4 regions of the Aureimonas sp. SA4125 genome follow, and region 1 is predicted to be linked to each of the others. Evidence: predicted binding sites of a transcription regulator. Region 1 holds the regulator's gene; each other region holds the start of a gene.
What was found. Region 1 encodes LexA, which represses DNA repair genes until DNA is damaged. Its sites were predicted from a motif close to TGTTCNNNNTGTGTTCNG; they were not measured.
Positions count from the first base shown of each region.

Region 1 (2,199 bases):
AGCATCGGTCCGTCGCAGATCGTCGCGTCGAATTCCTATGGCGTCGCGGCGATGGTGACGTCGGCCGGCGGCGTGGCCCTCGACTACGGCATCGCGCGCGACGATGCCGCCGAGATCGGCGGCTTTCTCGACCGCGCCCTCGCCGAGCACGTCGACATCTTCGTCACCATCGGCGGCGCCTCCGTCGGGGACCACGACCTCGTCGCCGACGTGTTCGCGCAGAAGGGCGTCACGCCGGATTTCTGGAAGGTCGCCATGCGTCCGGGCAAGCCGCTGATGGCAGGTCGCATCGGCTCGATGCGACTTGTCGGACTTCCCGGAAATCCCGCGTCCAGCCTCGTGGCGGCGACGCTCTTCCTGAGACCCCTCGTATCGACGCTGGCCGGATGCCCGAGCGCTCCGATGTACCGCAACGCCGTTCTCGGCACCGATATGCCGGCCAATGATCTGCGTGCCGATTTCATCCGCGCGACGCTTGGCGAGAGAGAGGCCCTGACACCGGTCGTCATGCCCATCACACGCCAGGACTCCTCCCTCCTCTCGGTCTATGCCCGGGCCGACGTACTGCTCCGGCGCGAGCCGTTCGCGTCCGCCGCAAGAGCCGGCGACCCCTGCCGCTACATCCTGCTCGACTGAGGCAGTCGCGCCACCGCCCCTTGCGGAACACAACTAGAACAGATAGGTTTGTTCAGGTTTTGTTTTATAGGGATTCTCACCGATGCTGACGCGCAAGCAGCACGATCTGCTGATGTTCATTCATGGACGGTTGCAGGAAGTCGGCGTGCCGCCGTCCTTCGACGAGATGAAGGATGCGCTGGACCTCCGGTCGAAATCCGGCATCCACCGGCTGATCACCGCACTCGAAGAACGCGGCTTCATTCGCCGCCTGCCGAATCGCGCTCGCGCGCTGGAAGTGTTGCGACTGCCCGATTCGGTGACGCAGATGCCGAAGCGGACGGCGTTCACGCCGAGCATCGTCGAGAACTCCCGGGCCCGCACCGAGCCGGTGGCCGAAGTCGCCTCCCTGCAGAAGCGCCCGCGCGCCGTCTCCAACGAGAACAGCGCGGTCGGCATTCCGATGATGGGTCGCATCGCCGCGGGCGTTCCGATCGCCGCGATCCAGAACAACACGCAGCAGATCTTCGTGCCGCCCGACATGCTGGGTGCGGGCGAACACTTCGCCCTGGAGGTCAAGGGCGACTCGATGATCGAGGCGGGCATCCTCGACGGCGACACCGTCGTCATCCGGCGTGCCGACACGGCGACGCCTGGAGACATCGTCGTCGCCCTCGTCGACGAGGAGGAGGCGACGCTGAAGCGCTTTCGCCGTCGCGGCAACACCATCGCCTTGGAAGCGGCAAACCCGGCCTATGAGACCCGCATCTTCGGATCGGACCGGGTCAAGGTCCAGGGCCGCCTCGTCGGGCTGATTCGACGGTACTGACAAACGCCGGGGCCTCTCGCAGGACATCGCGCCTGCCCGCCGGTGCATCCCTCCCCGGTTGCGTCATGGAGACGAGGATGCAGCCGATGCGGGCTGGGCCAACGTCGGTGTAGTCTGCCGGCCGTCAGGCGTGATCCGCTCGCCTGCGGGGCTGACGCCGAGGAGCGAATCCGCCGGGTCCGATTGCGCCGACGAGTCCGGCTGTGCCGACGAGTCCGGTTGTGCCGACACGTCTGGTTGCGATGACACCGCGGTCGAGGGGTTCCGCCAGGTCTCCGGCCAGGGTGCGTCGCGGTGGCGATTCCAGGGCTCAGGCGCGGAATCGATCGATGCCACCTGGCGCGGCCCGGGGCCATCGCCGTAGACGGCGATCGAGCCGCTTCGGCGCAGGGTCTTGAGCGTCAGCAACATCGCGCCGGAGCGGCAGGCATCGAGCCGGATGGCGCGCGCCACGATGGCGACATCTCCCTCGTCGCAGGCCCGGCCGGTTTGCCGATAGTCGTCGGTCCAGGTCACCCGGATACCGCCTCTCGTCGTCGCACGGCAGAAGGCCATCGGCCTTTGTCGTCGCGAACTGGCGATTGTCGTGGGTTTTACGCCAGCGGACTGAAAGGTCTTTGCCCCGGCGGGCGGAAGGCCTGGCGCCGTGGCATTGTCGGCGGTCGGAGCAGAGTCGGCGGCGGCCGTGACCCTGGCGGGGAAATTTGACCCTTTGTCCGGGGCCGGTGAAAGCGCTTCGCATTGAAACGAGAGCG
Region 1 is NZ_AP025032.1:2,404,312-2,406,510, forward strand. It holds gene glp (gephyrin-like molybdotransferase Glp) at 1-636, shown strand, start outside; gene lexA (transcriptional repressor LexA) at 719-1,444, shown strand; gene Sa4125_RS11150 (ComEC/Rec2 family competence protein) at 1,508-2,199, opposite strand, start outside.

Region 2 (2,199 bases), 2.2 Mb from region 1:
GGTGGTCGCCAAGCTCCACAGCCTCGATCCGTTCGCCGCGCTTCAGGAGCTTTTCGGTCGAGACAAGGATCTGGTCGACATCGCGGCCGGCCTGGGAAAAGTGGGTCTTCAACGCCGCGACCCGGGCGTCGAGGCGCCCGAGATCCTCGGTCAGGAGCCGCACCTCCTTCTGGATTTCGCCGGCTTCCTGGCGCATCCGCGTATCGCGCAGGATGGCCTGCACAACCTGGATCGAGAGCATCAGCAGTGACGGCGAGACGATCACCACGCGCGCGCGGTGTGCCTTCTGCACGATGTCGGCGAAATGCTCGTGCAACTCGCCGAAGATCGATTCCGATGGCACGAACAGAAAGGCGGTATCCTGCGTCTCGCCGGGCAGGAGATACTTTTCCGCGATCGCCTTCACATGGACATCCATGTCCCGGCGCAGGCGCTGCGCCGAAAACAGCCGGTGCGCCTCGTCCTCGGCTTCGCGGAAGGCGCTCCAGGACTCGAGCGGAAATTTCGCGTCGATGGCCAGCGATGGCGCGCCATTCGGCATGGTGATGAGGCAGTCCGGTCGCTTGCCGTTCGACAGCGTCGCCTGGAAGGAATAGGCGCCGGTGGGCAGCCCATCCATCACGATCGCCTCCATCCGCCCCTGGCCGAAGGCGCCGCGGGTCTGCTTGTTGGAGAGGATGTCCTGCAGCCGCACGACTTCGCCGGCGAGGTCGACGATCCGTCCCTGCGCCCGGTCGATCACGGCCAGCCGCTCGGCCAGACCCGACAAGCTTTCCTGCGTTTCCTTCGTCGTCGCGGCGATAGACTGGCCGACGCGCGACGACATGCCGTCGAGCCTTTCGGCGAGCGTGCGCGTCATGTCGCCCTGCCGGGCCGCGAAGATCTCCGCCATGCTCTGCATCCGGCCGTTGACCTCGGCCTGCGCCTGCAGGATCGCGTCCAGCCTTTCGGCCTCGTGGCCGGACCCGCGCCCGCGCCAGACAAGGCCCAGCGCCACCACCAACGCACCGGCTAGAAGCGTCGTGCCGAGGCCGACTGAGCGGCCGGCGACGGTGAAGAGGGGGACGTCCAAGAGAGTGAGGAGGGAGTCGAGGCTCATCTCGAGATGTTAGCGCGACCGGGTTCGAAAAGGAAGATCAAAACAAGAACAGTTGTGATGCCGGCACAGCGAGATTGACCGTCGCGCCCGCAGGCATTACGTCACGACGATGACGATCAAGCCGCTTATCATCCTGCCCGACCTGCTGCTGCGCAAGGTCTCCGCCCCCGTGGCGACGGTCGACGCCGCCGTCCGGCAACTTGCCGACGACATGCTGGAGACGATGTACGATGCGCCGGGCATCGGCCTTGCGGCGATCCAGGTCGGCGAGCCACTGCGCATGCTGACGATCGACCTTTCCGGCGAGGACGACGAGAAGGCGCCGCGCGTCTTCCTGAACCCGGAAATCCTCACCCGTTCCGACGCGCGGTCGGTCTACGAAGAGGGATGCCTGTCGATCCCGGACTACTATGCCGAGGTCGAGCGCCCGGCGACGGTGACGGTGCGTTTTCTCGGTCTCGACGGGAAAATTCACGAGGAAGAGGCGAGCGGGCTGCTGGCGACCTGCCTGCAGCACGAGATCGACCATCTCGACGGTGTCCTGTTCATCGACCACATCTCCAAGCTGAAGCGGGAGATGGTGGTGAAGAAGTTCACCAAGATCGCCCGCAGAGCCTGAGCGCGGGAGCGCGGCCATGGCGCTGAAAATCGTCTTCATGGGCACGCCGGCCTTTTCGGTGCCGACCCTTTCCGCCGTCGTCGCCGCAGGCCACCAAGTCGTGTGCGTCTATACCCAGCCGCCGCGCGCCGCCGGTCGCCGCGGCCTGACGCTGACGCCTTCGCCGGTGCAGGCCGAGGCCGAGCGCCTGGGCCTCGAGATCCGCTCGCCGCTGTCGCTGAGAGACCCGGCGGCGATCGATGCTCTGCGGGCGCTCGATGCCGATGTCGCGGTCGTCGTCGCCTATGGCCTATTGTTGCCGCAGGCAGCGCTCGACACTCCCCGGCATTTCTGTCTCAACGGTCACGCCTCGCTGCTGCCGCGCTGGCGCGGCGCTGCCCCGATCCAGCGGGCGATCGAGGCGGGGGATGCGACCACCGGCATGATGGTCATGCGTATGGAAGCCGGGCTCGACACCGGGCCGGTGGCGATCACGAGGGAA
Region 2 is NZ_AP025032.1:227,775-229,973, forward strand. It holds gene rmuC (DNA recombination protein RmuC) at 1-1,099, opposite strand, end outside; gene def (peptide deformylase) at 1,209-1,718, shown strand; gene fmt (methionyl-tRNA formyltransferase) at 1,735-2,199, shown strand, end outside.
Region 2: the regulator LexA is predicted to act here: its motif matches at 1,133-1,150, upstream of rmuC (DNA recombination protein RmuC).

Region 3 (2,199 bases), 1.6 Mb from region 1:
TCGGCCTGCAGACCGTCAAAGCTAAAGCTGCCGGTGTACCGGTCTATGTGGCGCATCAAAACCGCATCGGGGATTTCAGCAGCGTCAGTATTGGCCTCAACCAAGATCTCGCCGTTACGCAGGACGAACTCGACCTCGCTTCCCGGACCGATCCCGAGCTTGTCGCGCATGGGTTTGGGGATGGTCACCTGGCCGTTTTCCGTCACGCGCACAGACGCCGCACCTTGCCTGGAGAGGTAATACCTTGTCGGTATTACTTACGTCGCCGTCAAGAACAAGTCAAGAACATCAGCGCGCTTCGAAGGCCGCCCGGGCGGCCGCGGACTGGCGATGGTGGGTGTGGCAGATGGCGATGGCGAGCGCATCGGCGGCGTCTTCCGTGTCGAAGGTCGCCCGCGGCATCAGGACCTTCACCATCATGTGGATCTGCTTCTTGTCGCCGTGGCCGACGCCGATCACCGCCTTCTTCACCGCGTTCGGCGCATATTCGGCGACCGGCAGGCCGGCGAGCGCGGGAACGACCATGGCGATGCCGCGGGCCTGGCCGAGTTTCAGCGTCGCCACCGCGTCCTTGTTGACGAAGGTCTGTTCGACGGCGGCCTCGTCCGGCCGGTAGGTGGCCATCACCGCCTGGAGCCCGTCGTAGAGTTGCCGCAGGCGCGTGGCGAGATCGAATTTCGCGTCCGAGGTCACGGTGCCGGCCGCGACAAAACTCAGCGAATTGCCGATGCTTTCGACGACACCCCAGCCGGTGCGACGGAGGCCAGGATCGATGCCCAGAATACGAATTGTCGGTCGCTGTAACACTTTGTTAACCCTCGCTTCTCTTCGAATCAGTCGAGAGCATGAAGACAGAGAGTGAACGAATTGGAACATAATGCCAACAGGGAGGCGAGCAGGCTGCAATGGGCGATGCGGCGATGAATGCGGCCCTGGTGTGCGTGTCCGTGGCGGGACGAACATCCTGCTTTGCGTTTGCCCGCGTTCCTCCTATGATATGGCGATTCTCGTCGCGAGGCACGGAATGAGCCGAGCAAAAACGGTGCAGCGAATGACCGCCGACGAGTTTCTCGTCTGGCAGCTCGATCAGGACTGCAATTACGAGCTCGTCGACGGCGTGCCCGTGCTGACGCCGAAGGCGATGACGGGAGCGTCGCGTCGGCACGACACGATCACCGTGAACATCCTGACTTCCCTGCGAAACCAGTTGCGCGGCAGCCCCTGTCGGCCGCACACCGACGACATCGCCATCCGCAATCCGAACGGCAATGTCCGCCGCCCTGATATTCTCGTCGACTGCCGCTCGGAACCGGACCGGTCGATGGAAGTCAGTGAACCGCGGGTCCTCGTCGAGGTGCTGTCGCCGTCGACCATGCGCTTCGACCGATTCCAGAAGGTCGAGGAATATAAAGCGCATTCGGCGGTCGCCGTGGTGCTTCTCGTCGACAGCGAGGCGCCCCGCGTCATCGTCTGGCGTCGCGGCGTCCGGAACGTTTGGGCGTCGCTGGTCGTGGAAGAGCTGGGAGCGAGCATTTCGCTGCCCGAGATCGGCGCGACGCTGACGTTGGCCGACATCTACGATGATGCCGGACTGCCGACCGAGGCGTAAACAGGATGCCCCGGCCGGTCAGCCGTGACGAAGCTGGCCGACAATCGGCGGCGACCGATCAGGCGGCCGAGAGCTTCGCCATGACGGCGTCGTCGACTTCGAAATTGGCATAGACGCTCTGCACGTCGTCGTCGTCTTCGAGATTGGCGATGAGGCGCATGACGCTCTCGGCCTTTTCCTCGTCGACAGGCACGCCATTCTGCGGACGCCAGATGATCTTGACGCTTTCGCTGGGTCCCAGTGCCGTCTCGAGCGCGCTCGACACTTCGCCAAGGCTTTCGAAGGTCGTGACGATGGTGTGGCCGTCCTCGTCGGAGACGACGTCGTCGGCCCCCGCCTCGATGGCCGCTTCCATGACGCTGTCGGCATCGCCAGCCTTCGGCGCAAAGACGATCTCGCCGACCTTGTCGAACATGAACGAGACCGAGCCGGTTGCGCCAAGGGCGCCGCCGGACTTGGTGAAATAGGAGCGGACGTTGGAGGCGGTGCGGTTGCGGTTGTCGGTCAGCGCCTCGACGATGACGGCGACGCCGCCCGGCCCAAAGCCTTCGTAGCGGACCTCGTCATAGTTCTCCGCATCGGCGCCCGAT
Region 3 is NZ_AP025032.1:829,885-832,083, reverse strand. It holds gene Sa4125_RS03800 (AbrB/MazE/SpoVT family DNA-binding domain-containing protein) at 1-212, opposite strand, end outside; gene ruvC (crossover junction endodeoxyribonuclease RuvC) at 289-807, opposite strand; gene Sa4125_RS03790 (Uma2 family endonuclease) at 1,025-1,609, shown strand; gene Sa4125_RS03785 (YebC/PmpR family DNA-binding transcriptional regulator) at 1,668-2,199, opposite strand, start outside.
Region 3: the regulator LexA is predicted to act here: its motif matches at 869-886, upstream of ruvC (crossover junction endodeoxyribonuclease RuvC).

Region 4 (2,199 bases), 860 kb from region 1:
GCCCGTGCCTTCGGCCGCTGCGCCAGAAGCCGCAGCCAGAGATATTGCGCGACATTGGTGTCCTGGTACTCGTCGACGAGGATGTAGCGGAAGCGGCGGTGGTATTCGGCCAGCACGTCCGGATGGGCGCGGAAAATGGCGATCGGATGCATCAGCAGATCGCCGAAATCGGTGGCGTTGAGGCTGACCAGCCGGTCCTGATAGGCTTGGTAGAGCATCCGTCCCTTGCCGTCGGCAAACGCTCGCGCATCGCCCTCCGGGATGTCCTTCGGCGTCAGGCCCTTGTTCTTCCAGCCGTCGACAAGGCCGGCGAAGGCGCGCGCCGGCCAGCGCTTGTCGTCGAGATTGGCGGCCTGGATCAGCTGCTTGATCAGGCGGATCTGGTCGTCGGTGTCGAGAATGGTGAAGTTGGATTTGAGGCCGACGAGCTCGGCATGCCGGCGCAGGATCTTCACGCCGATGGAGTGGAAGGTGCCGAGCCAGGGCATGCCCTCGACCTGTTCGCCGACGAGGAGGGCGATGCGCGTCTTCATCTCGCGCGCCGCGCGGTTGGTGAAGGTGACGGCAAGGATCTGGCTCGGATAGGCTTTGCCGGTCGACAGGATATGCGCGATTCGCGTCGTCAGCACCCGCGTCTTGCCGGTGCCGGCGCCGGCGAGCACGAGCACCGGACCCTCCGTCGCCTCGACGGCGGCGCGCTGCTCGGCGTTGAGGCCCTCGAGATAGTCTGGCGCGCGCTGGCCGCGGGCTGCGAGGGCTCGGGCGGCAATGCCGCCGCCGCGTGGCACTGCCTCTTTCGACTCGCGCCGGCTCGGATCATTGGAATCGCTCATGGCTTCCTATCTAATCGATATCCGCGGGAACACTAGGGGAACGCGGCGACCCACAGCATGGCTCGTCCTGGTCGAGCCGAGCATGCCCAGCGGCACAAGCCACCGCCGCGCACCGAAGCAATAATATGTTCGCCGGACCACCGTGCCGCGGCGGCATCGTCGTTCGGCGTCAGGAAGGTCAATCATGAAGGAGGACAGGATGAGCCAGACGGAGATCACCCAAGCGATGATCGACGCCTACGACGAATATACGCATCTGACGCTCGACCGCCGCGGCTTCATGCAGAAGCTGAGCGGGCTCGCCGGCTCGGCGGCTGCGGCTGCGGCGGTGGCACCGTTGCTGGCGGCCTCCGGCGCGAAGGCGGCGGTCGTCGCCCCGGACGATCCCGATATCACGGCAGTCTGGGCGACCTACAACGCCGACGGCACGGAGATGAAGTCCTATCTGGTGAAGCCCGCCAAAGGGGATGGTCCCTTTCCCGGTGTCATCGTGATCCACGAGAACCGGGGCCTCAACGGCCACATCCAGGACGTCACGCGGCGGCTCGCCAAGGAAGGCTTCGTGGCGCTGGCACCGGACTTTCTCTCGACCGAAGGCGGAACGCCGCCCGACGAGGACAAGGCGCGCGAACTGATCGGCGGCCTGGATCCGGCAAAGACCGTCGCGCTCGCCGTCGGCAGCGAGGTCTGGCTGCGGCAGGCTGACGGCGTGAACGGAAAGGTCGGCGCCATCGGCTTTTGCTGGGGCGGCGCGCTCGTCAGCGAGCTCGCCATCGCCGGTCCCGATCTCAAGGCCGGCGTCGCCTATTACGGCCGGCAACCCAAGGAGGCAGACGTCGGCAAGATCAAGGCGGCGATGATGCTGCACTATGCCGGTCTCGACACCCGCATCAATGCCGGCATCGACGCCTACAAGACGGCGTTGGAGAAGGAAGGCGTCGAGCACCAGATCCATGTCTATGACGGCGTCAACCACGCCTTCAACAACGACACCTCGGCCGCGCGCTACGACAAGGCGGCCGCCGATCTCGCATGGCAGCGGACCGTCGACTTCCTGAGGACCAAGCTCGCGTGACGGGCCGGACCTCGCGGCAGGTCTTTCTCCAGCCTGACGCGGCGGCCGGAATTCCAAACAATGCCCTGCCGCTCCTTGTCGCGGCAGGAGTCCTGGATCCGGCGACGCCCGCGGCGTCGGTGCACTTCCTGCTGCGGGAAAACGGGTGGCAGGGAACGTGGACCTACACGGTCTACGACTTCTGGCACTTCCACGTCACGGGGTTCGAGGTGCTCGTGTGCATCGCCGGCAAGGCCAGCATCGGCTTTGGCGGCGACCGCGGCACGGCGGTGACCATGGAGCCGGGCGACG
Region 4 is NZ_AP025032.1:3,261,482-3,263,680, reverse strand. It holds gene Sa4125_RS15455 (UvrD-helicase domain-containing protein) at 1-833, opposite strand, end outside; gene Sa4125_RS15450 (dienelactone hydrolase family protein) at 1,033-1,908, shown strand; gene Sa4125_RS15445 (hypothetical protein) at 1,905-2,199, shown strand, end outside.
Region 4: the regulator LexA is predicted to act here: its motif matches at 859-876, upstream of Sa4125_RS15455 (UvrD-helicase domain-containing protein).